Regions from separate parts of the Antribacter sp. NEAU-D49 genome, predicted to be linked through region 3. Evidence: predicted binding sites of a transcription regulator. Region 3 holds the regulator's gene; each other region holds the start of a gene.

Region 1 (7,394 bases), on a different contig from region 3:
GCACCGTGGGGCCGAACGGCAGGTCCGACGCCGCGGCGTCCCGGCGCAGACCCACGAAGATGGGCAGCTCGGGATAGCTCTCGTGCACCGCGTGCACCACATCGAGGTCGGGCCGCGCCTGGGTGGTGGCGAGCACGAGGGCCGCCGGCCGGACCATGGTGACGAGCTCCACGGAGCGGTGCGTGCTCGCCGGTCCCGTCACGATCTTGGCCATCGACCCTTGTGCCGCCAGCGCCGCGGCGAGCGCGTGCGCGGACAGGGGCACCAGCTCGTCCGGCGCGGCGAACACGAGCACGATCTTGCGCATCCGGCTCGGGTGGTTGGCCGGCGGGCCGCCTGCCTCGACGATCGCCCGCTCGAACTCCTCGGTGTAGTTGCGCAGCGCCCTCAGCGCAGCCGTGGCGAGCACCACCTCCGGGACCTCACCCGGCGTCGCGAGGACGGTGCGCTCCGCGACGCGGCGCCACGCGGGCTCGACCAGCTCGGTCCACCAGGTGGCGGGGTCGCCGTCGGGGCCCAGTGCCAGCAGGGCGTCGCACGACGTGCGGTTGTAGGCCAGCGCCGCGTCCACCAGGGCCGACAGCCGCCCCGGCGTGGGCGCCGCGGGAGCAGACCTCAGCGTGGCCACGGTGCTCGCGGCAGCGCCGCCGGGGAGGGCGCGCAGGTGGCCGCGCCGGAGCGTCTCCTCCTCGCTGCCCGACGACGGCGCCCCGGCCCCGGCGGGCGCCTCGCCTCGCGCTCGGCCGAGGTCGCCAGGAGCGGCGGGAGGTGCGGTCAGCGGCCCGCCGAGCGCATCGGGGTCGTGGCCCTCGTCCTGGCCGCCCCCGGCACCCTCGCCGTCGTCCTGCAGGTCACCGACGGTCGTGAGCTCCTCGGCCCCCGCCTCCTTGGCGAGCTGCGCGGCGTCCGCCGGCGCGTGTCCCTCGAGCGTGAGCCGTCGCATCACCATGAGGCGGGCGACGTCGTCGGGCGTGTAGCGGCGGTGCGAGCCGGCGGTGCGTCCCGAGGGCCCCAGCCCGTAGCGACGGTCCCAGGTGCGCAGGGTCGCCGGAGCGACCCCGAGCCGCCTGGCGACGGCAGCGACGGCAAGGCCGGGACTGGACGCGCGTGACCCGCCCGTGGACGGGGCAGGTCGCGAGGATGTCATGCCTCGATTCTGCCGAGACGGACAGGCTGTCGCCACTGCGAACCCCGGCGAGCCGCGTAACTGCGGCCATTTCGTTGCAGTTCCGAACAAATCAGGTCACGAACCGAGCCAGCCCTGAAACGCTTTTGTCACGATCGAATCGGTCTGGATCATTTCGGCACGCCCCTTGAACAATTTCTGCACAACTTGTAGGTTGTTCGGCATGACGGAGATCTCGAGGCTTCCCGGACCGGTGATGGAACTGTGGGAGTGGCAGTACCAGGGGGCGTGCCGCGATGCGGACGACACCCTGTTCTTCCACCCAGAGGGCGAGCGGGGCTCCACCAGGCGCCGCCGCGCGGAGGCGGCCAAGGCGATCTGCCGCAGCTGCCCCGTGATGATGCAGTGCCGGGAGCAGTCGCTCCGGGTGCGCGAGCCTTACGGCGTCTGGGGCGGCCTGAGCGAGGACGAACGGGCCGCGATCCTGGCGGGCAAGGCCGTCAGCGCCTGACGGACCGCACCCCAGACGAGCGTCGGTACCGCTGTGCCGCGCCCCGCGCGAGCAGCCGCCCGCCCGTGCAGATCTGGCCGCACGAGCAGATCTGGCCGCACGAGCAGATCTGGCCGCACCACCCCGAGCACCTGAGCGTCCGGAGCGTGCCGCGACAAGCCCTCCGCGTGACGCACGAAGGCCCCGCACCATGGCGGTGCGGGGCCTTCGGCGATCGCGGTGTCCGCCGCGCTCAGGCGTGTGGGCCGAGCGTCAGCTGACGACCACGGCGAGGATGTCGCGAGCGGAGAGCACCAGGTACTCCTCACCCGCGTACTTGACCTCGGTGCCGCCGTACTTCGAGTAGATCACCTTGTCACCCACGGTGACGTCCAGCGGCACACGGTTGCCGTTGTCGTCGACGCGGCCCGGGCCCACGGCCAGGACCTCGCCCTCCTGGGGCTTCTCCTTGGCGGTGTCCGGGATGACCAGGCCGGAAGCGGTCGTGGTCTCGGCCTCGAGAGCCTTGACCACGATCCGGTCCTCGAGCGGCTTGATGGGGACCGACACGTCGGACCTCCTCTTTCGTGAGCAGATCGTTGATCAGCTGCGGTGGTTGTCTGAGCGGGTCGAGCGTTCGGCGTTCCGCCGTCGTCGCGGGTGCCGGCGGGCACGGAACATCTCACGGCACCGCCGCCGTCCCGGCAGAGCCGAGGGCGGCGGTGACACCCCCAAATCTAGGTCGGCGCTAGCACTCGGTCAAGGCGAGTGCCAATTCGCCCCGGCCGCGACGGCGCCGTCACCGCCGTCGCGCACGGGCCGTCTCGCGACACACGGCCGATCCGTGATGTGCTGGGGGTACAGGCCTCCGGGCCAGGACCTTCACCCACAGCGGGTCGATCGGGCACCGGGTGGCTCAACAAGCCAATTACTCACCCCCGTTAGGCAAAGTTCGCGAAAAGTGCCCTCGTGGGGGTCTCGCCAGCCGCCCGACTCGCATGGAAAGATCTGCCCATGGATGCGGCGATTCTGAGCAAACTTCTCAGCCCGGAAGGTTGGGCACTGCTTGGCGCCCTCCCGCCCTACGACGAACGGCTCGCCATGCGTACGGCGACGAGGCTGCGGGACGGCGGGATCGCACCGGACCTCGCCGCCGCCGCGCTGACCCAGTCGCGGCTGCGGGCCAAGGCGCGGGCCAAGTTCGGCGACTTCGCCGACGGCATGCTGTTCACCCCGGACGGGCTGGAGCAGGCGACGCGGCTCCTCGTCGCCGCCGTGCACGCCCGGCGCTACCGCGACGCGGGCGCCACCCTCGTGGCCGACCTGACGTGCGGCATCGGCGCCGACGCCATGACATTCGCCGCCACCGGCCTGCGCGTGCTGGCCACGGACATCGACGAGGTCACGTCGGCCATCGCTACCGTCAACCTCCGCCACTTCCCGGAGGCGGAGGTGCGCCACGCTGACGGCCTGGCGCTCGACCTCGTCGCCGAGGGCGTCGACGGCGTCTACGCCGACCCGGCCCGCCGCACGCGTACGGGCACCCGCATCTTCGACCCGCGCGCGTACGCGCCGCCGCTCGACGCCGTGTGGGCCCTGCGGGACGCTGTACCGGCCGTGGGCATCAAGGTGGGCCCGGGCATCCCCCACGACGGCCTGCCCGCGGACGCCGAGACGCAGTGGGTGTCGGTGGACGGGGACGTCGTCGAGGCCGGGCTCTGGTTCGGCCCCCTCGCCCCGTCGGGGCCGGGCCGGTCGGCTCTGGTGCTCCGCACCGTGACCGATGCCGAGGGCAAGGAGCACACCCTCAGCCGCACGGTCCGCGAGGAGCCAGGAACGCTCGTGGAGCCCCAGGTAGGGGCGGTCGGCCAGTACCTCTACGAGCCCGACGGCGCGGTCATCCGCGCCGGTCTCGTGGCGCACGTCGCGGCGGAGCTCGGCGGGCGGCTCGTGGACCCCACGATCGCGTACATCACCACCGACGCGCCCGCGCCTCTGCCCACGGGCGCCGCCCCGAGCCCGGCCGACGACGGCTCGCCTGCTCCCGTCGCCACGGGGTACCGGGTGCTCGACACGATGCCGTTCGGGCTGAAGCGGCTCAAGGCGTACCTCCGCGAGCGCAACGTCGGCCGCATCACCATCAAGAAGCGGGGCACCGCCGTCGTGCCTGAGCAGCTGCGGTCCCAGCTCGTCCTGACCGGGTCCGAGGAAGCCACGGTCATCCTCACGCGCGTCGCGGGATCTCAGCAGGTCCTGGTGGTCGAGCCGCTCGGGAGCCGTGCATGAGCACGCCCGCACGCCTGCCGTTCGCCAGGTCGGAGCGGTCGACTGTCGGCCTGGAGTGGGAGCTCGCCCTGGTCGACGCCGACTCCGGCGACCTGCGGCAGACCGCCGGGACGGTGCTGGACGCCCTGGCGCCGGACGGCGACCACCCCCGGTTCAAGTCGGAGTTCCTCCGCAACACCGTGGAGGTGGTGAGCGGCGTGAGCCGCACCGTCGGCGAGGCGGGAGCCGACCTGCAGCGCTCGGTCGACGAGATCCGCCGCATCACCGATCCCCAGCGGGTGGAGCTGATGTGCGCCGGCACGCACCCCTTCGCGAGCTGGGAGGCGCAGAAGGTCACCGACAAGGACCGGTACACCCGGATCATCGACCGCACGCAGTTCTGGGGCCGGCAGCTCCTGATCTACGGGCTGCACGTGCACGTGGGGGTCGAGGACCAGGCCAAGGCGCTGCCGCTCCTGGCCGGGCTGCTGCCCTACATGCCGCACCTGCAGGCGCTCTCGGCGTCGTCGCCGTACTGGAGCGGGACGGACACGGGCTACGCCTCGACCCGCACGCTCCTGTTCCAGCAGATCCCCACGGCGGGCCTCCCCTACCAGTTCGACACGTGGGAGCAGCTCGAGGCGTACGCGGGCGACCTGGTGCACGTAGGGGTGGTCGACCAGTTCAACGAGATCCACTGGGACATCCGCCCGTCGCCCGCCTACGGGACCCTGGAGGTGCGGGTCTGCGACGGGCCCACGAACCTCACGGAGCTGCTGGCCCTGTCGGCGCTGGTGCACTGCCTCGTGGAGCATCTGTCGACCCAGCTCGACCACGGCCGCACCCTGCCGACCATGCCCCACTGGTTCGTCCGGGAGAACAAGTGGCGGGCGGCGCGGTACGGCATGGAGGCCATCGTCATCACGGACGCCGACGGCGAGGAGGAGCTGGTCACCGACTCGGTCGGCAAGCTGCTCGTCGAGCTGGAGCCGGTCGCCGAGCGGCTCGGCTGCAGCGCGGAGCTCGCCGGCGTGCGTGACATCCTGCGGACCGGCGCCTCCTACCAGCGGCAGCGGGCCACGGCGGCGCAGCACGGCGGGGACCTGGAGGCGGTGGTCGACGCGCTGGTGGCTGAGATGCGGGCCGGCCGCCCGCTCCCGTGAGACCACAGACGCCGAGGTAGTCACGTCGCCGGACGACGTGACTACCTCGGCAGGGGCAGGGCTGGGACAGGTCAGACGACCCGCGACACCTCGTCGAACGACAGGCGCGGCGCGCGCGGGCGGTCGGTGCCCTCGCCCTCGGTGTAGCCGGCGTTGACGACGAGCAGGCTCTTCCAGCCGCTCTCGGCGAAGAACTCCGCGTCGATCCCGTCGTAGAGGCCGTGCATCGGGCCCGCGGAGAGGCCGGCGGCGCGCAGGCCGACGATCAGGTAGCCGGCCTGCAGGAGCGCGTTGGTGCGAGCGGCGCCGGCGCGCATCTCGTCGTCGGCGGCGAACATGTCGCGCGCTCCCGGGAAGTGCGGGACCAGGACGTCGAGGCGCTCGTGGAACTCGGGGTCGTACGCGAGGACGAGGGTGACGGGCGCGCTCGCGACGCGCTCCTGGTTACCCTCCGGCATGTTCGCGACGAGGCGCGCACGCGCCTCCTGGCTGCGCACCACCAGCACGCGCAGCGGGCTGATGTTCATCGACGTCGGGCCCCACTTGACGAGGTCGTGGACGGCGGCGAGCGTCTCGTCCGCCACGTCGGCGTCGGTGAAGGTCTTCGCGGTGCGCGCGGCGCGGAAGAGCTGGTCCGCGGTGGTGGCGTCGATGGCGAGCGCGGTGCGCTCAGCAACTGTGTCGGTCATGCCCGCCTCAACGCGTGTCCGCCGAGCATTTAGTTCAGTTTTCAACTGTGACGTCGGTCACTTCCGTCGCTCCAGGCAACAAGGCCCGCCGTGGCCCGGCACGCGGGATAATAGGCCCATGGCTGATCCCCTGGTCCTCGGCATCGAGACCTCCTGCGACGAGACCGGCGTCGCCCTCGTCCGGGGCAACGAGCTCCTGGTCGACGCTGTCGCGAGCTCGATGGACGAGCACGCCCGCTACGGCGGGATCATCCCCGAGGTGGCGAGCCGCGCCCACCTGGAGGCCATGGTGCCCACCATCCAGCGCGCGCTGGGCGAGGCGGACGTGGACCTCGGCCAGGTCGACGCCATCGCCGTCACCGCGGGGCCCGGCCTCGTGGGCCCGCTGACGATCGGCGCCAGCGCCGCCAAGGCTCTGTCCATCGGCCTCAACAAGCCGCTCTACGGCGTCAACCACGTGATCGGCCACGCGGCAGTCGACCAGCTCGTCGACGGCCCGTTCCCCGAACGCACCATGGCCCTCGTCGTGAGCGGCGGGCACAGCTCGCTGCTCCTCGTCGAGGACGTCGCCACGCGAGTGACGGAGCTCGGCTCCACGCTCGACGACGCTGCGGGCGAGGCCTTCGACAAGGTGGGCCGCCTCCTCGGGCTGCCGTACCCGGGCGGGCCGCACGTGGACCGTCTCGCCCGCGAGGGCGACCCGCACGCGATCCGCTTCCCCCGGGGCCTCACGGCCCGCAAGGACCAGGAGAAGCACGCGTACGACTTCTCCTTCTCCGGCCTCAAGACGGCCGTCGCGCGCTGGGTCGAGGCCCGTACGGACGCCGGCCAGGAGATCCCCCTGGCCGACGTCGCTGCGTCGTTCGCCGAGGCCGTCGCCGACGTGCTGACGGCCAAGACGATCGCGGCCTGCCGCCGGCACGACGTCGACACGCTCGTGGTGGGCGGCGGCTTCTCCGCCAACTCCCAGCTCCGCGAGATGGCCGCGAAGCGGTGCGCCGAGGCCGGGATCAACCTGCGCATCCCGCCGATCCGCTACTGCACCGACAACGGCGCCATGATCGCGGCGCTCGGGTCGGCCGTGGTGCGGGCGGGCGTGGCGCCGTCGGCCCTCGACATCCCGGTCGACTCGTCCATGCCGCTGACGACCGTCACCGTCTGACGGGTCAGCGCAGCGAGCGCCACGCGCGAGCGGCGAGCAGGAAGAGGACGACCCAGGCGACGACGACACCGGCGAACCACCCCCAGTGGGGCAGGAACGCCATGGAGAGCTCCTCGGCCGTGTGCACGGCCCGGACCTCCACGCCGAACACGCTGCGCAGGTCGGCCGAGCCGCCGCCGAGCGCCTCGAGCGCCTCCGACGCGCCGATGCCGTAGCCGAACCAGAAGTAGAGCGGGAGGCCGAACGCGACGAGCGTCGCGACCACCGCGCCGTCGTTCCAGCGCGGCCGCGGGACGTCCAGCTCGCTGAGGTACTGGGCGGCGAGCCGGCCGGGCCGGCCCAGGTCGGCGAGCGCGGCGGCCATGCCCGTCTCCTGGGCCGTGGCGGTCAGCTCGGCCCGCAGCTCACGCAGGATCTGCCGCCGTCGGCGACCGGGGTAGTCCTGCAGGGCCGTCTCGAGGCACAGCAGGTACCACTCGAGCCGGAGCCGGTCCCCGAA
Region 2 (7,394 bases), on a different contig from region 3:
AGTTCGCGGCGTCGCTCGTGGTGCTGTCCACGGCGGGGAACCAGCCGCTGTCGGTGGCGCTCACCAAGTTCGTGGGCCAGTACGAGACGTCGTGGCACTACGTGTTCGGGGTGTCGGTGGTGGCGATCGTGCCCGTGGTGCTGCTGTTCCTCGCCATCGAGAAACGCCTGGTGGGCGGGCTCACGGCGGGCTCGCTGAAGTAGCGCCCCCCCCCCCCCCCCCCCCCCCGCCCCGCCGTTTTGGCCCCACCCCCCCCGGCACATACGCCGGAGAGCTTCTGACAACTCGGGGCGGGGGACCCGGGAGGTGCGTTCAGACCCGGGTGATGCGGACGGCGTCGGCGATCACGTAGTCGGTGCCCGACGTCCAGCGGCTGACCGACACCACCTGCCGGGTTCCCGCCGTCATGGCGTAGGTGCCCAGCGAGAGCCAGGCGCCGCCGCCCGTGGACTGGTCGACGCGGACGGTGGTGGTCTCGCTGCCCGTGCTGATCACGAACGGCGTCGAGGCGTTGTAGCCCGCGATGCCGGGGAACCAGGCCTCCACGCGGTAGCGCCCCGCGGCCGGGATCGTGGCGGTGTAGGTGGCGAGGTCGCTCACCTCGGCGGGCGTCGCGTACCGGTAGCTGGCGCCGTACCGCTCGCCGGAGTACGTGGACGTGAGCCAGCTCGCCCCGGCGGCGAACCCGGCCGAGGTGTTGTCCACGATCACGGACCAGGCAGTCCCGGCGAGGGCGGCGGCCACCTCGGTGCGGAGCTGCGGGAGCAGGGCGTAGAACGCCTCGCCCGGGCACTCCGTCGCGGTGAAGTCGCGGTGGCCGTAGATCCGCGACGGCGCGATGCTGTACTGCTGGCAGATGTAGGCGCAGAGCTGGACCAGACGGTTCCAGAGCGCGGCGGGCGGCGTCGCGTTCGTGTACGTGCCCTGGTTCTCGATGCCGATGGCCTTGTCGTTCTGGCCCGGGGCGTGCGCGCCGACGACCATCCCGTTGCTGGTCTGGAGCCGGGACAGCGACCCCCGGCGCCCCTCCATGACGTAGCCGCCGCGGCTCACCGTGAGGTGCTGGCCGCTGTCGACCCAGCCGTTGGCGAAGTGCCACTGCTGGATGTCGCGGGCGATCTGGTAGCCCGCGGCCTGCGAGTAGTCGGTGACGTTCCCGGACGCCGTGTGGTGGATCAGGATCTTGTCGGGGTCCGTGCTGACCGTCGAGATGGTGCCGCGCGGGGCGGCGGCGCCCCAGGTGGCACAGCTCGCGATGGTCGGGGCGGCGACCAGGACGCCCGGAGCGGCAGCGGTCGCGTCGAGAGCGGCCTGGGTGGACGGGTCGGGAGCGGGCCAGACGGACGGGCCGGCGGCCTGGGTGGCAGCCGCGCCGACTGCCTCGTCGGCGGCGGCCGCACCAGCGCCGACAGCGGCGGAGATCAAGCCGGTGGACGAGCCGATGCCGAGCACGACGGCACCGCGCAGCAGATCCCGGCGGTTCAGGGCGTGGTCGTGCTCGTGGTCGTGGTCGTGGTCGTGCGTGGGGCGGGTGGACACACAGGCCTCCGGTGGTCGTGTGGACGGGAGATGGTGCTCCGAAGAGGTACCACTTTCACCCACGTTCTGACCATGCCTGCGAAAAGAATTTCTCAAGATGTCACAAGGAGGACATCCCGGGACGCGGAACGGCCGGCCCGCCGCTCGGGCGGGCCGGCCGTTCCGTGGACCCGAGGTGCTCGGGTCCTGACCCGGGGCTCCGACGGGTCAGGCCTCGATGGTCTGCTGTCCGCTGCTCTGCTCGATCGGGGTCGCCATGCCCGAGTGGGAGACCTCCACCTTGCGGGGCTTGGCCTCCTCGCTCACGGGGATCGTCAGCGACAGCACACCGTCGGCGTAGGACGCCGAGATCTTGTCGAGAGCCAGACCACGGCCCACCGTCAGCTGGCGGGCGTAGGTGCCGGCCGGGCGCTCCCGCACCAGCCACTGCACGTCGTCGCCCGAGCGGGCGGTCCGCTCGGCGCGCACCGTCAGGGTGCGGTCCTCGACGGACACGTCGATGGTGCCCGGGTCCACCCCCGGAAGATCGAGGGCGAGAACGTAGTGGTCGCCGGTGCGGAACAGGTCCATCGGCATCGCTGCCGAGTCACGTGTGGTCGTGGCCAAGGAGTTGAACAACCGGTCCATCTCCTGGAACGGGTCCCACCGCGTAGCCATCGCACATCACCTCCTACGACGACTCGGTCCCGGCCCGTCCGGGACCGTCGCGAATCGGCGGCGGGGCTGCGTCCCCGCCGCCCGGCTACGGAACCAGAATTAGCACTCCCACCCGGTGAGTGCCAAGAGGTGTCGTGTTCGCTCTGAGCGAACAGCGGAGCGGCGGAGAAACCGCTGGCTAGAGGATGGTCCGGCCCCGGAGTCAGGCAGCCGCGCGGGCCAGCAGCCCCACCCCGGCGAGCAGGTCGAGCGCCGGCCGGTGCTTGTTGAACGTGTACACGTGGAGCCCCGGCGCGCCCGCCTCGAGCACCTGCTGAGCAAGCCGCACCGACCGCTCGATGCCGTACGCGTGCTGTGCCTCCGGATCGTCCAGGGCGTCCAGCTCGCGCAGGAGAGCCGCCGGAGCCGCCACGCCGGTGAGCTCGGCGACCCGGCGCAGCCGCCGCGGCTCGGTAGTGGGCAGGATGCCCGCCAGGATGGGCAGCGTGACGCCGGCCGCCCGGGCGTCCGCGACGAACTCCGCGTACGACGCCGCCTCGTAGAACAGCTGGGTGATGGCGAAGCTCGCCCCCGCCTCCTGCTTCTCGAGGAGCCGTTCCACCTCTTGCGCCCGGGTGGTGCCCGCTCCGGCGTTCCCGTCGGTGAACGTCGCGACCGCCACGGTCAGCGGCCGGGCGGCGCCGCGGAGGGCCGTGCCCGGGTCGGCCGCGCAGCGCGCCGCCTCCACCTCACGCAGCAGGCGCACCAGCTCGATGCTGGAGTGCACGCCGTCGGCCGGGGGGCGCCAGTCGGGCTGGTCGCGCGGCGGGTCGCCCCGCAGCGCCAGGAAGGACCGCACGCCCGCCTCGAGGAAGTCGTCGATCACCTCGGAGACGTCCTCGCGGGACGCCCCCACGCAGGTGAGGTGGGCGACCGGCAGCACCGGGGTTCCTGCCAGGAGCGTCGACACCACCTGCCGCGCCGTCTGCCGGTCACCCCCGGCCGCACCGTAGGTGACGGACACGAAGTCGGGGCGGGCGGCGACGAGCTGCCGGGCGGTCTCCCAGAAGTTCGGGGCGGCCTCGGGCCGGCGCGGCGGCATGAGCTCGAACGACACCGTGGGGCGCCGGCCGGGTGACGGGTGTGCGAATGCCTCTGTGACCATGAGTCTCTCCATCGGACCTGGCGTTAGCACCTTTGTCCTCGGGAGGCTTCCGTCGGCGGGTTGCTGCGGTGTCGACGAGCCAGGACTCTCGACCGCTCTGGATGGTTGTCCCCAGAATACCGGCGACCGTTCTGTGAGCCAGGGGTGGTCCACGTGGCGGACACGTCGCCGTCAGGGTTCCGTCAGGTCCGCTGCCCGCCTCGGCGGCCTGGCCTGCTGGCACTGTGGACGTATGAGCGCAGAGGTCCGGGCCGTCGTGGTGTGGATCGTTGCCGTCCCGGTGCTCGCAGGGTGGGCGGTGCTGCTCCGCGTGCGCGGGGACGCTGTGCTGCTCACGGGAGCCGAGCCGTTCGTGGGGCACTGGTCGTTCGGCGTGGGGCTGGGCACCGCCGTGGCCGTCGGGATGCTCGCCGCGGTGGTCCGGTTCGGTCCGCGGGTGGCGGCCCGCCTCTCCTGGCGTGGGCTCCTCCTCGGGGCCTGGGCCGCCACCACCGCCTGGGCCACGGCTCTCGGCGCCTCGGTGCGTTGGTCCGACCTTGTGGCGCCCACGGCCGGCCGGCACGAGTACCTGCCGGCCGTCCCCCTCGCCGCCGCCGACCCTCTGGCCTTCTGGTCCGGGTTCACCGACCAGCTCCTCGCCTATCCGATCCACGTCAAGGGCCATCCCCCGGGCCTCGTCCTGCTGCTCGCGGGCCTCGACCGGGCCGGGCTCGGCGGCCCCGGCTGGGCCACTGCCTTGTTCGTCCTCGCGGGGGCGTCGGTGGTTCCGGCCGTGCTGATCACCGTCCGCCGGCTGTGCGGCACGGAGGACGTCGCCCGCCGCGCCGCGCCCGCCCTGGTGCTCGCGCCCGCGGCGCTGTGGGTGGCCACCTCCGCCGACGCCTTCTTCGCCGGCGTCCTGGCCTGGGGCGTCGCGCTCCTGGCGGTGGCGTCGACATCGCCGGCCTCGACCCCGCTGCCCGACGGCGGCGCACCGCCCCCTGGTCCTGCGGCACCGCCTCGTGCGGGGGTTCGGCTCGCCGCCGCCGTCGGAGCGGGGCTGCTGCTCGGCGCCTGCCCGTTCCTCTCCTACGGCCTGCTGCACATGGGGGCGCTCGCCCTCGTGGTGCCGATCGTCACCCGTCGCGTGTGGCCCACCGTCGTGGCCGGGCTCCTGGTCGTCGGCGGGCTGGTGGCGAGCGGCCTCGCCGGGTTCTGGCTGTGGGACGGCATCGCCGCCACCCAGGTGGCCTGGGCGGCGGGCGCGGGCACGGGCCGCCCGTACCTGTACTTCCTGCTGGTCGACCTCGTCGTGCTCGGCGCGCTCGTCGGGCCGGCCGGGGTCGCCGGGCTCACTCGCCTGCGCAGCCTCCCCGTCCCGGCCCGGTGGATCGTCCTGGTCGCCGCCGGGGCCGCCGTCGCCGGAGCCCTCATCGGGTTCGAGCGGGGCGAGGTCGAGCGGATCTGGTTGCCGGTCGCCTACTGGGTCGCGGTCGCGGCGGCCGCCGTCGTCACCGGGTCCGCGGCCGGCGACCGCCGCACCCGCGCCTGGCTCTGCGCCCAGGGCGGCACGGCGATCCTGCTCGAGACGTTCCTGAGGACCCCGTGGTGACCACCGTCCGCCGTGCCCTGGCCCGGCTGCCTCGGCCCGAGAACTTCCGGTCGGCGGTCCACGACGAGCGCGTCGTCGCACGGGTCGGCGTCGGGTTCGGCGCTGCGATCGTGATCCTGTTCGTCACCGGCCTGCTCTCGCACCTGCACCAGCACCCGGTGGCGTGGCTGGCCTTCGGCCCCGAGCCCGCCTGGGCGTACCGGGTCACCCAAGTGCTGCACGTGGCCGCCGGGTTCGCGTGCGTGCCGCTGCTCCTCGCGAAGCTCTACGCGGTCTACCCGCGGCTGTTCGTGCGGCCGGTGGTGTCCGGGTGGCGGCACGGCCTGGAGCGGGCGTCGGTGGGGCTGCTGGTCGCCGCGACGGCATTCCAGGTGGTCACAGGCGTGCTGAACGTGTTCCAGCTCTACGTCTTCGGCTTCGGGTTCACGCGAGTCCACTACGCCACGTCCTGGCTCGTGCTCGGGGCGGTGCTCGTTCACGTGGGCGTCCAGCTGCCGGTCGTGGTGCGGGCGCTGGGTGCCCCCGCAGGCGACGGTGCCCCCGCAGGCGACGCGGTGCCGGAAGGCGGCGCGGACGCCGTCGGGCAGCGGGAGGCCACCGAGGCCGCGACCACCCGGCGCGGGTTCCTCGGCGCCGTCGCCGTGGCGACGCTCACGCTCACCGCGCTCACGCTCGGGCAGACCTGGCGGCCGCTGCGGCCCCTCGCGGTGCTGGCCCCGCGCGACCCGGAGGCCGGGCCGCAAGGACTGGCCGTCAACAAGACCGCCCAGGGAGCGGGCGTCGTCGAGGCGGCGACCGACCCGGGCTGGACGCTCGAGCTCACCGGGCCGGGCGGCACGCTCCGGCTGTCCCGCGACGACCTGCTCGCGCTCGACCAGCACGAGGCCGTGCTGCCCATCGCCTGCGTCGAGGGCTGGAGCGCGACGGCGCGCTGGGGCGGCGTCCGCGTGCGCGACCTCGCCGCGCTCGCGGGCGGCCGCCCCGACGACCCGGTGCACGTCGAGAGCCTTCAGGCCGGCGGGTCGTACCGGGAGTCCGACCTGCCGGGCGCGTACGTCGCCCACGAGGACACGCTGCTCGCCCTCCGGCTCGACGGCGAGGACCTCGCGCTCGACCACGGGTACCCCGCCCGGATCATCGCGCCCAACCGGCCCGGCGTGCTCCAGACCAAGTGGGTGGCGCGGCTCGTGGTGGGGGGTGCGGCGTGAGCGGGGGTGCTCCCGGCAAGGGCCGCGCTCCGGGCGGACCTGGCGCAGGCCCCGCCACCCTGGGCTGGGTCCGCGTCACGGCGGTGACGGCCGGCCTGCTCGTGCTCGCCTACGGCGCCTGGTCGGCGCTGACCTGGGTCCCGGTCCGGTGGTGGGCGCCGTGGGCGCTCTGGCTCGCGGGCGGCGTCGCGCTGCACGACGGCGTCCTCGCCCCCCTGGTCCTCGCCCTCGGCTGGGTGGTGCTCGGCCGGGTACGCGGGCCGCGCCTCCGGGCCGTGCTCCGCGGGGCGGTGCTGGTACTGGGGACTCTCCTGCTCGTCGCGCTCGTAGCGGTGTGGGCGGCGGCCCGCTGACTCGGGTCAGACGGGGACCCGCAGGCACAGGAGCGTCCGCCCCGCCAGGGTCCACTCCTCCGTCACCGCGAGACCCTGGTGCGCGGCCAGCCTCCGCAGCAGCCGCGAGCCCGCCCGCGCCCACGGCATGGGGTGGGAGCGCCGACCGTCGGCGGCGTGGAGCACGAGCGGTCCCGACTCGTCGGCGTCCGGGTCGGGGTCGGCCTCGACGACGAGCAGACCGCCGGGCCGGGCGAGGTCGCGGGACCGGGCGAGGAGGTCCGGGGGCGAGCCGCCGATCCCGATGTTGCCGTCGGCGAGCAGCACCGTGCCCCACCGGCCCTCGCCGGGGAGGGGGCCTTCGACGGGCCGCCGCAGCGCCACCGCCCCGCGGGCCCGCGCCTGTCGCACGGCCGCCCGGGACACGTCGATCCCGAGCGCCGGTACTCCCCGGGCCGACAGAGCGGCGGCGAACCGGCCGGGCCCGCAGCCGACGTCGAGCACCGGCGGTTCGCAGCGGGCCAGGACCGCCTCGTCCACAGGGTCCCGCTCAGCGGTCCAGGCGGCGACGTCGACCGGATGGGCGCGGGACGAGTGGACCGCGAGCACCGGCAGCCCCGCCAGCGCCGCCTCGAACAGCACCAGCGGGTTCACGAGCCCGGGTTCCCGGGCGGGCAGGGCGGTCACGCGTGGCCGCGGCGTCGACGGGGGCTCGGCTCGGCGTGAACGCGCGAGACTGCTTCCAGGTCCGCCTCCGAGCCCTGAGGCGTGCCTGGAAGCAGTCTGGCGCGTTCACGTCCCGCGACCTCGGTAGTGACCGCGTCCCAGGCAGCCGCGAAGCGGGAGCCGGGGACGAGCGTCGCGACGTCGGCCGCGTCCTCCAGGGTGTCGACGTCGCGTAGCGGCGGGAGGAGCCGGACCCG
Region 3 (7,394 bases):
GGACGCTGTCGTCGACGAGCGCACCCTGCGGGAGATCTACCTGGCGGGCTTCGAGCACGCGGTGCGGAGCGCCCGGCCGTGGACGGTGATGGCGTCGTACAACCTGCTCGACGGGCTCCACACCACGGAGCACCACGGGCTGCTCACCCGCATCCTCCGGGAGGAGTGGGGCTTCGACGGGCTGGTCATGAGCGACTGGGCCGCCGTGCACGACCGGGCAGCGGGGGTCGCCGCGGGGCTCGACCTCGAGATGCCGGGCAGCCGCGGGCTCTTCGACGCGGAGGTGCACGAGGCGGTCCGCACCGGCGCGCTCGCGGAGGAGGCCGTGACGACGTCGGCCCAGCGGGTGCTCGACCTCGTGGCCCGTGCGCCGAAGCCCGGGGACGCGCCCGGCGTGGTCCCCGACGACCTGCGCGCGGCCGACGACGCCCTGGCGCGCCGGGTCGCGGCGGCGGGCACCGTCCTGCTGCGGAACGACGGGCTGCTCCCCCTCACGCCGGGCGTGCGGCTGGCGGTCGTGGGTGCGTTCGCGGAGGAGCCGCGATTCCAGGGCGCCGGGTCGTCGCAGGTGAACCCCACCCGCGTCACGTCGGTGCTCGACGAGCTGCGCCGCCGCGGGGTGGAGGTCACCTTTGCGCGTGGCTACGAGCCGACGCGGTCGGCCGACGACGCGGCGCTCCTCGCGGAGGCGATCGACGTGGCGAGCGGCGCCGACGTCGTCGTCGTGCTCGTGGGGCTGCCCGCCGTCCGCGAGAGCGAGGGCTTCGACCGGGACGACCTGACCCTCCCCGCCCAGCACGACGCCCTGGTGACGGCCGTGGCCGCGGTGAACCCGCGCACCGTCGTGGCGCTGTCGAACGGTGGCCCGGTGCTGCTGCCGTGGCGCGACCGCGTCGCGGCGATCGTCGAGTCGTATCTGGGCGGGCAGGCCGGCGGAGCCGCGCTCGTCGACGTGCTGTTCGGCGACGCGGAGCCGGGCGGGCGTCTGGCGGAGACCTTCCCGGCCCGGCAGGAGGACGTCGCGTCCGACCCGTGGTTCCCGGGGCACCCCCACCAGGTGGAGCACCGCGAGGGCCTCATGGTGGGCTACCGGCACCACGTCACGTCCGGCATCGAGCCGGCCTACGCATTCGGGCACGGGCTCGGCTACACCACCTTCGCGTGGAACGGCGCGGCGCTCGACCGGCAGACCATCACGCCGGGCGACGACGTCACGGTCACGGTGACCGTCACGAACACCGGCGGCCGCGCGGGGTCCGACGTCGTCCAGGTGTACGTCCACGACGCCACGGGCGTGGTGCTCCGCCCCCGGCGCGAGCTCGGCGGGTTCGCGAAGGTGCACCTGGCGCCCGGCGAGAGCCGCGAGGTGCGGGTGCGGGTGCCCGCCAGGGCGTTCGCCTTCTACGACGCGGGAGCGCCGGGCTGGCGTACACCGGTGGGCCGCTTCGAGGTCGAGGTGGCCCGCAGCTCCGTGGACGTGGTGGCCACGCTCCCGGTCGAGGTGGAGGGCGGGGTCACGGCCGCGCCCCAGCCCGCCGACGCCGAGCCGGTGGCGCGCACGGACGACGAGTTCGCCCGGCGGCTGGGACGCCCGGTGCCCAGGCCGCGCCCGGTGCGCCCGTACACGCGCGACTCGCTGCTGGGCGAGGTGGGGGAGAGCTCGCGTCTCGGCGCCCTGCTCCAGCAGGCGGTGAGCCGCCGTACCCCGGTCGACGAGGCCGGTGACGAGGCGTCCCGGCAGATGCTCGAACGGTCCTCGCGCGAGCTGCCGCTGCGCGCGGTCGCCATCTTCTCGCGTGGAGCGATCGACCTGCCCACGCTCGACGCGCTCATCGCGGCGATGAACGGCCGCCCGGCCGACGCCGCGAGGCACGCGGCGACCGCCGTGTCGGGCCGGGCCCGCGTGCTTGCATCGGCGGTCCGGGCCAGGCTGGGCAGACAGCGGTAGGGCCGGTCCGGCCCCTGAGCGGTCGCGGAGGAGGTGCGGAGGTGCGCGAGCGAGCGGAACGCGCGATCCGGGCCGCCGTGCGCGCCGTGGGGCGGCTCCCCGCCCCGGTGGTGCGAGTCCTGGCCGGGCCCCCGCACGTCGTGGACGGGCAGCGCCTGTACCCCGAGGTCCAGGCCGCGCTGCGGCTGGCCCCGCTCGTCCGGCCCCGGCCGGGCGAGACCGTGGAGCGGGCGCGCGCCCGGGTCGCGTTCGAGGCAAGGCTCCTGCACGACCCGGTGCCCGTGGCGCGTGTCGAGGACACCGCGGTCCAGGGCTCCGGCGGGCCGGTCCCCGTCCGGCTCTACCAGGCGGACCCGGCCCGCCCGCCCGACGGGATCGTGGTGTACCTCCACGGTGGGGGCTTCGTCCTCGGCGACCTCGACACGGCCGACCCCGTCTGCCGTTTCCTCGCGCTGGCGGTGGACGCCGTCGTGATCTCCGTCGACTACGCCCTGGCTCCGGAGCACCCCTTCCCGGCCGCCCTGACCGACGCCCTGGACGTGTTCCGTCACGTGCGTGACCAGCCCGGCCCGTGGTCGGACGCGCGGCTCCCGGTGGCCGTCGCGGGCGACAGCGCGGGCGGCAACCTCGCCGCCGTCGTGGCGAACCTCACCCGCGACGACGCCGATGGCGGGCCGGCCTTCCAGCTCCTGCTCTACCCGGGCACGGACATGACCCGCAGGTACCCGTCGGAGGCCCTCTTCGACGGGTACGCCCTGGCGGCCGACCGGCTGTCCTGGTACCACGGCAAGTACCTGCCCGACGGCGTCCCCGCGTCCGACCCGCGCGTCTCACCGATCCGCGCCCGGGACCTCTCCGGCGTGGCTCCGGCCCACGTGGTCGTCGCGGGCTTCGACGTGCTGCGGGACGAGGGTCTTGCTTACGCCGCCCGCCTCCGCGACGCTGGGGTCCCCACCACCGTCCAGGTCGTGACCGGCCACGTCCACGGCTTCGCGAACGCCGTGGGGATGAGCCGGCACGCGGCCGAGGCGCTCGCCGAGGCGGTCCAGCCTCTTGCCACGGCGCTGCGCACCGGTAGTGTCGGTCGCCCCGCGTAGAATTAGCACTCAGGAACCGAGAGTGCCGGACGGAGGTGCGCGCGATGAGTGAGGATCGCAGGCTGGACGTGCTGCGGGCCATCGTGGAGGACTACGTCCGCACGAGAGAGCCCGTGGGCTCGCGCGTGCTCACGGAGCGGCACCAGCTGGGCGTCTCGCCCGCGACGGTGCGCAACGACATGGCCGCCCTCGAGGAGGCCGGGTACATCGCGCAGCCGCACACCTCCGCCGGGCGCATCCCGACCGACAAGGGCTACCGCCTGTTCGTGGACCGGCTCGCCGAGGTGAAGCCGCTCTCGCAGCCGCAGAAGCGCGCCATCGAGACCTTCCTCTCCGAGGCGGTGGACCTGGACGACGTGATGACTCGCGCCGGACGCCTCATCGCCCAGCTCACCGGCCAGGTCGCCGTGGTGCAGTACCCGTCGCTCCGGCGGTCGGGCCTGCGGCACCTGGAGCTGGTACCGACCGGCGAGTCCAGGCTGCTCGTCGTCGTCATCACCGACACGGGCCGGGTGGAGCAGCGCTTCCTCGACGTGACGCCCGGGCTGGACGAGGGCACCCTGGGCGAGCTCCGGGCGCGCCTGAACGCCGCGGCGGCCGGCAAGCGGCTGGCCGACGTCGGGGCGGCGTTCGACCGCGTCATGGCCGCGCTGCCACCGGACGTGCGGCCCGTGGCCTCCGCCGTCGCCGACCTCGTCACCGAGACCCTCGGCGAGGAGAGCGAGGAGCGCATCGTGCTGGCCGGGCAGGCCAACCTCGCCCGGGCGGGAATGCGCTTCGAGCAGGGTCTCAGCCCGGTGCTCGAGGCGCTCGAGGAGCAGGTCGTCCTGCTCGGCCTGCTCACCGAGATGGTCGCCGACCAGAGCGTCGCCGTCCGGATCGGCCACGAGAACCGGCTCGAGGGCCTGACCGAGGCGTCGGTGGTCTCCTCGGGCTACGGTACGGACGGCGACACGCTCGCCATCCTCGGCTCGATCGGCCCCACCCGGATGGACTACCCCGGCACCATCGCGGCGGTGCGCGCCGTCGCCCGCTACCTCTCCCGGGTCCTGCCCACGTGACGTCCACCTGACCCCCGCCCGCCCCGGGCGCGCGACCGATGCACCGGGTCGCGCCCGGCGACGGGCACCTGAGCACCGTTACCTGACCAGCCGACCGAACCGTCTGCGAAGAGAGACCTGTGACCGACTACTACGAGATCCTCGGCGTCCAGCGTGACGCCACGCCCGAGCAGATCAAGAAGGCGTACCGCAAGCTCGCGCGTGAGCTCCACCCGGACGTCGCGGGCGAAGCAGGCGAAGAACGGTTCAAGGACGTCGCGCGCGCGTACGAGGTGCTGTCCAACGCGGACAAGCGCCAGCAGTACGACATGGGCGTGGACCCGACCGCCCCGGGCGGCGGCGCCGGGGGCGGCTTCGGCAACGGCTTCGGCTTCCAGGACATCTTCGAGACGTTTTTCGGCGGCGGGCAGCCGTCCGGACCGGTGCCGCGTGCCCGGCGGGGCAACGACGCGCTCGTGCGGCTCGACCTCGACCTGGCCGAGGCCACCTTCGGGACCAAGCGCGAGCTGCAGGTCGACACCGCCGTAGCGTGCTCCACGTGCGGGGGTGACGGCGCCCGTCCGGGCACGTCGGCGCGCACCTGCGACGTCTGCCACGGACGCGGTTCCGTCCAGCGCGTGGCCCGGTCGTTCCTCGGCCAGGTCATGACTACCGCGCCCTGCGCCGCGTGCGGCGGCTTCGGCACCGTCATCCCGGAGCCGTGCTCCGACTGCGCCGGCGAGGGTCGCGTGCGCTCGCGCCGCACCGTGACCGTGAACGTGCCGGCCGGTGTCGACACGGGTACCCGCATCAAGCTGACCGCTCAGGGCGAGGTCGGTCCCGGCGGTGGTCCCGCCGGCGACCTCTACGTGGAGATCCGCGAGCGGGCCCACGACACGTTCGTGCGCCGCGGGGACGACCTGCACTGCACCCTCCAGGTGCCCATGACGGCCGCGGCCCTCGGGACCGTGCTGGAGCTCGACACGCTGGACGGGCCGCAGGAGATCGACCTCCGCCCGGGCACCCAGCCGGGGCAGGTCGTCACGCTCAAGGGGCTCGGCGTGGGCCACCTCCACGCGAACGGCCGCGGCGACCTCAACGTCCACATCGAGGTTCTGGTGCCCACCGCGCTGGACGCCGAGCAGGAGGAGCTGCTGCAGACCCTCGCGCGGCTGCGCGGGGAGGAGCGGCCCGACCCGCGGCTGTCCGCCGCGCACCCGGGTGTCTTCTCGCGGCTGCGTGACAAGCTCTCCGGACGCTGACCGATGAGCGCGCCGGTGTTCCTCGCGGAGACGTCGTCGGCGGCTCCGCTCGCGGCCGTCACCGAGGGGTCGGTCTACGTGCTCGACGGGGCCGAGGGCCGGCACGCGGGAGTGGTCCAGCGGCGCGGCCCCGGTGAGCGCATCGACGTGGTCGACGGCGCGGGCGTGCGGCTCGAGACGGTCGTCGAGTCGGTCGAGGGCGGGTCGGTGCACCTGCGGGTGGGCCGCGTCGTCGTCGAGCCGGCGCCGTCGGTCGTCGTCACGCTCGTGCAGGCCCTCGCGAAGGGCGACCGGGACGAGCTGGCGATCGAGGCGGCGACCGAGCTCGGTGCCGACGCGATCCTGCCCTGGCAGGCCGAACGCTCCGTCGTGGTGTGGCGGGGAGACCGGGCCGCCAAGTCGCGGGCGCGCTGGGTGAGCACCGTGCGCGCGGCCACCAAGCAGGCCCGACGGGCCTGCCTGCCGACCGTCGGGGACGCCGTCACCACCAAGCAGCTCGCCGTGCGCACGGCCGAGGTGGTGGGCGCGGGCGGCGCCGTGGTGGTGCTGCACGAGGAGGCGACCACGCCGCTGGCGGGGGTGCCGCTGCCGGTGGCCGACCCGGGGGCCGCGCGCGAGCTGCTCGTCGTCGTGGGTCCCGAGGGCGGTATCTCGGAGGCGGAGCTGGCGGCTCTGACCAGCGCCGGGGCGGTCGCGGCCCGCCTCGGTCCGCACGTCCTGCGCACGTCCACGGCCGGGCCGATCGCCGTGGCGCTGCTGAGCGAGCGCCTGGGCCGCTGGGCGGTGTGAACGGGGCGGTCGCTGCGGTCGCCCGCGTGACGTGATCGGCAGATTGCGGTCGCCCTCGTGACGTGATCGGCAGTTCGGTGGGGGGTGGGGCGGTAGAAAAGCCCCTCACCCCCCCCAAGGCCGATCAACCCGGCCCGGCGGGGCCGCCCGCGTGCGGTCCGGGCCGGGGGGGGGGGGGCGGGGCCGGCCCCCCCCCCCCCCCCCCACCGAACTGCCGATCACGCGGGCAGGGAGGGCTAGCCTGCCTGCTGCACCACGAAGTCGACCCGGCGGTTGACCGCCTGGTCCTGCGGGGTGCTCTCGACGACCTTGGGCACCGACTCGCCGAAGCCCTGCGCGGACATCCGCTCCTGCGCCACGCCGAGGCCCACGAGCGTGCTGAGCACGGTCTGCGCGCGGCCCTGGCTGAGCGCCAGGTTGTGCTCCGCCGTGCCCACGGAGTCCGTGTGCCCCTCGATCCGCACCGTGACGCCGGGGTTGGCGAGAAGCACCGCGGCGGCCTGCTCGACCGTCGCCCTCCCCTCCGGCGTCAGGTCGGTGCTGTCGGTGACGAACGTGATCGGCGGGATCGCGATCAGCTGCTCCTGCACCACCTGGGGGGCGGCGGTCGGAGTCGGGGACGGCGTCACGCTCGGGGACGGGCTGGGCGACGCGCTGGGGGAGGTGCTCGGTGACGCGCTCGTGGAGGCGCTCGGCGACGCCGAGGACTCCTCGTCCCGGCCGTCGTCCTCGGCCCGCACGGCGTCGGCCGGCATCAGCGCGCGCACCACGCGCACGCCGTCGACGCCCTCGACCACGTCGGTCGCATCCAGGCCGTCTGCCTCGTTCTGGGCGATCAGCGTCCCGTCCCGGCCGACGAACGACACCTCGACGTCGGTGAGCCCGGCCTCGGCGAGGGCGGCCTCGGACGCGGCCGTGAGCTTCTCCTCGATCACGCCCTCCCGGAAGAACGTGTCCTGTGCCCCCGTGAGCAGCCCGAACCCGACGGCCGTGACCACGATCGGCGCGACCACGCGGCGCCGTCGGCTCATGCCTTCACCTCGGTCTCCGGCTCCGTCCGGGCCGGGGTCGTCGCCTCGGCAGCGGCGGCCTCCGCCTCGTCCTCGGCGATCGCGGCAGCCTTGGCGGCCTCGTCCTCGATCTGGTCGACGTCGGTGTAGTCCACCTTCTCGTTGAACTTCCCGGCGCGGTCCTGGCCCGCCACGAGGTACTCCTGGTACTCCTTGAGACCGGCCTCGTCGTCGTCCACGAGGTACTG
Region 4 (7,394 bases), on a different contig from region 3:
CTGTGGGCTGAGGGCGGGCAGACGCAGAACGGGACGTGAGCCCGGGCGGGGTGCCCGGGGCTCACGTCCCGTTGTGCTGGTCGGCTCTCGAGCGTGCTGAGTCAGCCGGAGAGAGGACTCAGCGCATCGACTGCGTGCGCAGCAGGTCGCGGATCTCGCCCAGCAGGATCACGTCCTGCGAGGGAGCCTCGGGCTCGGGCTCGAGGCCCTTCTTGCGGCGCTCCTGCAGGTGGTTGATCGGCAGGACGACGCAGAAGTAGAGCGCGGCCGCGACGATGAGGAAGTTCAGGATCGCCTGCAGGAAGATGCCGATGCTGAAGTCGGCCCCGTTGAGCGTGAAGACGCCGACCCCCGAGATGTCCGGCGAGCCGAAGATGGCGGCGATCAGCGGGTTGAGGATGCCCTCCATCAGACCGTTGACGATGGTGGTGAACGCGCCGCCGATGATGATGCCGACGGCCAGGTCGATGACGTTGCCGCGGCTGATGAAGTCCTTGAAGCCCTGAAGCATGGGTGTCCCCCCTGAGGTGGTGTGCAAAGGTCAGCGGGTCCAGGCGCTGACCTTGACCCGTACGGGATTGTGGGAGTCGGGGGCCGGGTCCGCACGTCGAACGGGCAAATTGACGCGGACGCGCCCCTTTTGTCCCAGACTGCAGGGCCGTCACGGGACCAGCACCGCCGCAACAGTTCCCCGGCTGGAGACCGCTGACAGGAGCGGCGCCTCCTCGGGTGACACGGCGACCAGGGTGACCGCCGGGCCGTCGTCGGCGGCCGGGCCGAGCAGCCCGCCCGCGACGCTCTCCGGAGCCTCGGGCAGCGGCAGGACGAGGGCGCGCCGGGCGAGGTACGGCGGAGCGGGGCCGGCGGCGAAGCCGCCAGGGCTCGGCGCCGCACCGAAGCCGTCGTCCACCGCGACGAGGTCCACGCGGTCGCCGGCGCGCAGCAGCCCGCTGACGGAAGGGTCGGCGAGGCGGACCGGTACCACCACGGTGCCGGGCGGGGCGTGGGCGCCGATTCCTTGCTCCACGGCCAGCGCCGCATGGAGCAGCACGCCGGTGGGCAGGCCGGCCACGGCGACGCGTCCGACGGCGTCGTCCGCCGACGTGAGCGTCCCCGGCGGGACGAGCTCGCGGGCCACGGGGCGGACGGCGACGTCATCGGGCACCAGCTCCTGGCCGGCCGCGACCGGCCGGGCGAGGAGCACCACGTCGGCCGAGGGCGGCGGGGCCGGGCGCAGCGCCTGCACGGACAAGGCTGCGGCGAGTCCGCAGCAGGCCGCGGCGGCGACGAAGCGCCGCCGCCAGAGGAGGCGGCGGGCTCGTCGAAGGCCGCGGTCGAGCGCGCTGCGGGCCCGAGGGGCCGCCAGGGAGGGGAGCTTCATGACGGCGACGCTAGGCGCCGCACGAGGCCGCCCGCCGGGCGGCGATGGTGCCCTGTGGACAGAGAGGGGAAAGAGGCCCGTGTGGTCGGGCTCCCCGCCCGCCTGCTCAGGCGGAGGCGGCCTTCGCGGGCGAGCCGCTGGTCCCGGACGAGCTCGACGACCCGGAGGAGGTCGCCGCGGGGGCGGCGGCCGGCGTCGACGACGCGTCGGAGGACGACGAGCCCGACGACGACGAGGAGGTGGTCGCGCTCTTGGAGCCGCGGGAGTCGGTCCGGTAGAAGCCGGACCCCTTGAAGGTGACGCCCACCGAGCCGAAGACCTTGCGCAGCTGTCCGCCGCACTCCGGGCACTCGGTGAGCGAGCTGTCGGTGAACGCCTGGTGGATGTCGAACGCGTGGCCGCAGTCGGCACACCGGTACGCGTAGGTGGGCACGTTCTCTCCTCGGGGACTGCAGGTCGCGGGCCTCACGGCGAACCGGGCCCCGCGCTGGCACTCGGGCTTTTCGAGTGCCAATCATAACCATTGGCGGACGCCGGATAGTCCGGGTGTCAGGAGCCGGGCGTACGCCCGGCCCCGGGAAGGACAGCCGGTGTGCTCGCGGTAGTCTCGCCTGCGTGTCTGCGACCACACCTGCTGAGACCACTGCTGCTGCCGAGGTGGCAGCGCCCGAGCCGCCGGTGCGCCGCCTGTCCCGACTACGCAGGCTGGTGGTCGGCACCGCCGTCGTCGTGGTGGTGGCGCTCGTGGCCACGACCACCTTCGCCTGGGTCACCAGCCGCCGGCCCCTGCCGGAGACGTCCGGGGAGATCGTCGTGGACGGCCTCGCCGACGACGTGAAGGTCTTCCGCGACGCCCAGGGCGTGCCGCAGATCTACGCCTCCACGACCGAGGACCTGTTCCGGGCGCAGGGCTACATCCAGGCGCAGGACCGCTTCTTCGAGATGGACTACCGCCGGCACGCGACAGCCGGCCGGCTGGCCGAGCTCGTGGGCGACAACGAGACCGCCATCCAGGCGGACAAGGTCACGCGGACCCTCGGCTGGCGCAAGGTCGCCGAGGAGGAGATGAACCTCATCAGCCCGGAGACCAAGTCGTACCTCGCGGCCTACGCGGAGGGCGTCAACGCCTACCTGGACGACCGGGAGCCCGGCGAGCTCGCCGTCGAGTACACGGTCCTCGGCGCCATGGTCCAGCTCGAGGACCCGGAGCCCTGGGAGCCCGTGGACTCGCTCGCCTGGCTCAAGGCCATGGCCTGGGACCTTCGCGGCAACTACGACGACGAGCTGGACCGGGCGCTCGCCTACAGCAGGCTCCAGGACGAGGAGCGGGTGAACGCCCTCTTCCCGGCCTACGCGACGGCGCAGAACCAGCCCATCCTCAACCCGGCCGACCTGGAGCCTGTGGCGGCGCCCGTCGCGGACGCGACCCAGACGTCGTCGGGCACGACGGCGGAGCCCGCCCCGAGCGGTGACGTCCCGTTCCGAAACCCCGAGCTGGAGGGTGCGCTCGACGCGGCGCGCGAGGCGCTCGACGCAGTCCCCGTGCAGATCGCCCGAGGTGAGGGCACAGGCTCGAACTCGTGGGTGATCTCAGGGGAGCTGACGCAGTCGGGCAAGCCGCTGCTCGCGAACGACCCGCACCTTGCGCTCGACGCACCGGGCGTCTGGGCGCAGGTGGGCCTGCACTGCACCACCGTGGGCCCGGAGTGCCCGTTCGACGTGGCGGGCTTCTCGTTCGCCGGGTTCCCGGGCGTGGTGATCGGGCACAACGCCGACCTCGCGTGGGGCCTGACCAACATGGGCGCCGACGTCACCGACTTCTTCATCGAGCGCGTCCGCGACGACAACTGGCTCCGGGACAGCAGCGCAGACGTCTGGGAGCCCATCACGACCGACACGGAGACCATCCGCGTCGCGGGCGGGAGCCCGATCGAGCTGGAGATCCGGTCCACGGCCCACGGTCCGCTCATCTCGGGCGTCATGGACCTGGAGCCGGTCGAGGACTCGCCCACGGAGACGGGTACCGACCTGGGTGACTACGAGATCGCGCTCGCGTGGACCGCGCTCGAGCCGGGACGCACCGCCGACGCGGTGTTCCTGATGAACCTCGCGTCGACGGCCGAAGACATCCAGGCCGCGGCGGCGATCTTCGACGTGCCGGCGCAGAACATCGTGTTCGCCACGACCGACGGGCACATCGGCTACCAGGCGCCGGGCCGCATCCCCGTGCGCGCGCAGTTCGCCGGGGGGACCCCCGAGCCCGACGGCACGTGGCCTCGTCCCGGCTGGGACCCGCGCTACGACTGGACCGGCTACGTGGACGCCGCGCAGATGCCCCGGGTGCTCGACCCCGCCGAGGGCTTCATCGTGGCCGCGAACCAGGCGGTGCTCCCGAGCGGGACCGGCCCCTTCCTGACGCGCGACTGGGACTACGGCTACCGCTCGGAGCGCATCCGCACGCTCATCCAGGAGCAGATCTCGTCGGGCAACAAGTTCACGGCCGACGACATGAGCCGCATCCAGAACGACGAGTGGAGCAAGTTCGCGGACGTGCTCGTGCCCGTGCTGCTCGACGTCGAGCTCGGTGACGGGTACGACGCCGACGGCCAGGCGCTCCTCGAGGACTGGGACCGCAAGATGGAGGCCGACTCCGCCGCTGCCGCGTACTTCTCGGCGGTATGGCGCAACCTCCTGCGGGCCACGTTCTGGGACGAGCTCCCCGAGACCATGCGGCCCGACGGCGGCGGCCAGTGGCTCACCGTGCTGCGGGCCATGCTCGACAATCCGGAGGATCCCTTCTGGGACGACCGCTCCACCGTGGCCGCCACCGAGCAGCGGGACCAGATCCTCACCGAGGCGATGGTGAGCGCTCGGCGTGACCTCACCGTCGAGCTGGGCAAGGATGCGAGCGAGTGGACCTGGGGCACGCTGCACCAGCTGCGGCTGGAACACCTGCTGCTCGGCGGCGAGGGAGTGCCCAGCCCGGTGCGCCAGTACATGAACCCCGCCCCGGAGAAGGTGGGCGGCGGGTCGGCCGTGGTGAGCGCGAGCTCCTGGGACGCGGGCGACGCCGGCGGCAGCTTCGACGTGACGAGCGGCCCGTCGATGCGCATGGTGGTGGACCTGGACGACCTCGACGCGTCCACGTGGGTGGTGGTGACCGGGACGTCGGCGCACCCGGCGTCACCGCACTACGACGACCAGCTCCCGGCCTGGGCTGCGGGCGAGACGTTCGAGTGGCCGTTCACCGCGGACGCCGTCGAGAAGCTGGCGGAGGACGAGCTGACGCTGGTGCCGTGAGGCGGGCGGGTGCGCCCTGCCCGCCGTGCTGCGGGCGGGCGCGGCCGTCTCAGTCCAGCCAGCGCCAGTCCACCGTCGTGGCGACGCCGTGCACCAGCACGTCGTGCTCCAGGGCGGGCAGCGGACGCACGGTGGCGTCGTAGAACTCCTCGGGGAACACGACGGCGAGGACCCGGGCGTCAGGCCGCGCGTGGGCCAGGACCCGGTCGTACCAGCCGCCGCCCTGGCCCAGCCGGACGCCCCGGGAGTCCACGGCGAGGGCGGGGGCGATGATCACGTCGGCCGCGCTGACGGCGTCCGCGCCGAGGGGCGGGCTGCTGGGCTCGGGCGGGCGGCCGGGCGCTCGTTCGAGCAGGTCCTCCGGACCGTCGTACTCGGCCCAGTCGCGGGCCAGACCGGCCCCGAGGACAGGGAGCAGCACCCGGGCTCCGCGGGCGGCGAGCCGCTCCAGGAGGGGGCCGGTCCCCGGCTCGGTGGAGCGGGCGGCGTAGGCGGCCACGCAGGTGGCGTCCCGGACCTCGGGCACGGACGCGATCACGTCCGCGAAGGCGGCCGCGGCCTCCGCCCGCAGGCGCGCGGACCGGGTGGTGCGGTGCGCGCGGATCGCCCGGCGCAGCTGCTCCTTGGCGTCCTCCGTCTCCATCCCGGGCTTGACCGGGTAGGGCTGGGTCGTGGGGGACGGAGTGAGGCTCATGAGGGCTATTGTTCCAAATCTTCTGCGACAGAATTGTTACGTGGGGCTACAAGGGAAGGCGGGGTGTCGCTGTGCGTCTGCTCGGCGGGTCAAGATCGTCCGTCCGTGGTAAACCCTCCCCCAAGGGGGCTGCGCTCGCAGGGCGCGACAGGGGGCACACAGACATGAGCTACAGGCCGGCGGATGCGCCGTGGGACGGGGCCCGGGAAGCGGAGACGCCGACGGTGACCCCCCGGTTCGCGAAGGGGTGGACCATGGCCAAGCCGTGGCCGGTGACCTTGCGCGAGGACACGCGCCAGGGTGTGGTGGTGCTGCGACCGCTGCACCGGCGCGACAGCGCCGACTGGATGCGTCTCCGCTCCGAGAACGCCGCGTGGCTGGAGCCCTGGGAGGCCACGTCGCCGTTTCCCGGCGGCGACCGGCAGCAGGTGGCGACGTTCGGCGAGTACGTGCGTGCGCTCTCTGCGCAGGCGCGTTCCGGGACGACGCTGCCGTTCGGCGTGGAGCTCGACGGCGCGCTCGTGGGGCAGCTGACGGTCTCGTCCATCACGTACGGGTCGCTGTGCTCGGCGAGCATCGGCTACTGGGTGGGCCGGGAGGTGGCCGGCCGCGGCGTGACCCCCACGGGCGTGGCCATGGCCACCGACTACTGCTTCCTCGTGCTGGGCCTGCACCGCGTCGAGATCAACATCCGCCCCGAGAACGGGCCGAGCCTGCGCGTGGTCGAGAAGCTGGGCTTCCGGGACGAGGGCCTGCGCGAGCGGTTCCTCCACATCCAGGGAGCCTGGCGCGACCACCGGACCTTCGCGCTGACTTCTGAGGAGGTCCCGGGAGGCCTGCTGGCGCGCTGGCAGCAGACCAGGGACGCGCTGTAAAGAACTCGCCCGGGCGCGGACACGCCGGGGTGAAGTCCCCGAGGGGGTGACATGGCTCGCCTACCGTCGACACGTGGAAGCGTCGACCGCAGGACTCACAGCCGTGGCGCTGTTCGTCCTGTGGCTGGGGTACTGGGTGCCCCAGCTTTTGCGGCACCGGGGCCAGCTGGCTGAGGCCCGGGTGTCCGACCGTTACTCCACGGCTCTGCGCGTCATCGCCATTGGTGGGGACGAACCGGTCGTGATGCGGCAAAATACCACCACCACGCCATCGGCGAGGCTCGAACCAGGGCAGGGAGGGGCGATGGTCATGAGCAGCACCCCGGGAACGAGGGGTACGGCGGTCTCCACGCGCACCGGATCCGCCCTGGAGATCCAGCCACAGCTCTCCGCCCGCCAGCGCCTCGCGCTCTTCGAGGCGCGGGCGCGTCGAGCCGCGCGTGCCCGACGACGTCTCATCGTCACCATCCTCCTGTTCCTCACCAGCGCGGCGGCCTGGACCTGCGTGGCGCTGGACCTGGTGCACTGGGGTGCGGCCGCGGCGCCGTCGGCCCTGCTGCTGCTCGTGCTGATCGCCGGACGGCGGGCCGCGATCGCCGCGCGCCGCGCGGAGGCCGCGTGGGCCGCGTCACGGCACCGGGCCCGGCAGCGTGCCACGCAGGCGCGGGCGCTCGCCAACGGCGGGCCCTACGTGCCGCGCAACCGGCTGCGGGTGACCGGCGTGGCCGTGCACGGGTCGGAGACGGCCACGCAGGCGATCCCGATCGTGGAGCACCGCGACATCCTTGACGAGATCCTGGACGAGCCCCGCGTGGAGCCCGTCACGGTCCTCGAGGTCGACGAGCAGGGCGTGGCGGCCCCGGCCGAGGAGGCGCTCGGCGGAGGGCTCGCCTGGAACCCCGTCCCCGTGCCGCTGCCCACCTACGTGACCAAGCCGCCGGCGCCGCGGCGGGAGCCGGCGCCGCTGGCCGAGGCTTCGTCGGAAGACGCCGCCGAGGCGGCGTCCGTGGCGGAGGTGCTGCAGCCCGACATCGCGGAGGAGCGTGCCGAGGACGAGCTGATCCGCGGCGACGTGCCGCGCACGCGCACCGAGACGCTCGCGCAGCCGCTCGAGGAGATCCTCGCGCGGCGGCGGGCGGCGGGC

What was found. The regulator HrcA, encoded in region 3, represses chaperone genes, less so after heat shock. The targets are predictions, from matches to a motif close to TTNGCACTCGNNNNNNNCGAGTGCNAA.
Region 1: the regulator HrcA is predicted to act here: its motif matches at 2,365-2,391, upstream of groES (co-chaperone GroES).
Region 2: the regulator HrcA is predicted to act here: its motif matches at 2,296-2,322, upstream of AC060K_RS06120 (Hsp20/alpha crystallin family protein).
Region 4: the regulator HrcA is predicted to act here: its motif matches at 1,869-1,895, upstream of AC060K_RS10905 (FmdB family zinc ribbon protein).

The regions. Positions count from the first base shown of each region.
Region 1 is NZ_JBXTSN010000013.1:95,900-103,293, reverse strand. It holds gene AC060K_RS12040 (MerR family transcriptional regulator) at 1-1,147, opposite strand, end outside; gene AC060K_RS12035 (WhiB family transcriptional regulator) at 1,350-1,637, shown strand; gene groES (co-chaperone GroES) at 1,890-2,186, opposite strand; gene AC060K_RS12025 (class I SAM-dependent methyltransferase) at 2,631-3,902, shown strand; gene AC060K_RS12020 (glutamate--cysteine ligase) at 3,899-5,044, shown strand; gene AC060K_RS12015 (malonic semialdehyde reductase) at 5,116-5,733, opposite strand; gene tsaD (tRNA (adenosine(37)-N6)-threonylcarbamoyltransferase complex transferase subunit TsaD) at 5,852-6,895, shown strand; gene AC060K_RS12005 (HAAS signaling domain-containing protein) at 6,900-7,394, opposite strand, start outside.
Region 2 is NZ_JBXTSN010000005.1:57,452-64,845, reverse strand. It holds gene AC060K_RS06130 (carbohydrate ABC transporter permease) at 1-203, shown strand, start outside; gene AC060K_RS06125 (golvesin C-terminal-like domain-containing protein) at 313-1,539, opposite strand; gene AC060K_RS06120 (Hsp20/alpha crystallin family protein) at 1,747-2,196, opposite strand; gene AC060K_RS06115 (methylenetetrahydrofolate reductase) at 2,399-3,340, opposite strand; SAM riboswitch class I at 3,346-3,448, opposite strand; gene AC060K_RS06110 (hypothetical protein) at 3,573-4,931, shown strand; gene AC060K_RS06105 (molybdopterin-dependent oxidoreductase) at 4,928-6,139, shown strand; gene AC060K_RS06100 (hypothetical protein) at 6,136-6,492, shown strand; gene AC060K_RS06095 (methyltransferase domain-containing protein) at 6,499-7,158, opposite strand; gene AC060K_RS06090 (TIGR04282 family arsenosugar biosynthesis glycosyltransferase) at 7,155-7,394, opposite strand, start outside.
Region 3 is NZ_JBXTSN010000030.1:25,279-32,672, forward strand. It holds gene AC060K_RS19150 (glycoside hydrolase family 3 C-terminal domain-containing protein) at 1-1,948, shown strand, start outside; gene AC060K_RS19155 (alpha/beta hydrolase) at 1,990-3,045, shown strand; gene hrcA (heat-inducible transcriptional repressor HrcA) at 3,090-4,106, shown strand; gene dnaJ (molecular chaperone DnaJ) at 4,226-5,347, shown strand; gene AC060K_RS19170 (16S rRNA (uracil(1498)-N(3))-methyltransferase) at 5,351-6,136, shown strand; gene AC060K_RS19175 (OmpA family protein) at 6,373-7,167, opposite strand; gene AC060K_RS19180 (helix-hairpin-helix domain-containing protein) at 7,164-7,394, opposite strand, start outside.
Region 4 is NZ_JBXTSN010000012.1:2,224-9,617, reverse strand. It holds gene mscL (large conductance mechanosensitive channel protein MscL) at 119-511, opposite strand; gene AC060K_RS10910 (SAF domain-containing protein) at 662-1,381, opposite strand; gene AC060K_RS10905 (FmdB family zinc ribbon protein) at 1,488-1,814, opposite strand; gene AC060K_RS10900 (penicillin acylase family protein) at 2,060-4,681, shown strand; gene AC060K_RS10895 (5-formyltetrahydrofolate cyclo-ligase) at 4,731-5,375, opposite strand; gene AC060K_RS10890 (GNAT family N-acetyltransferase) at 5,630-6,250, shown strand; gene AC060K_RS10885 (hypothetical protein) at 6,561-7,394, shown strand, end outside.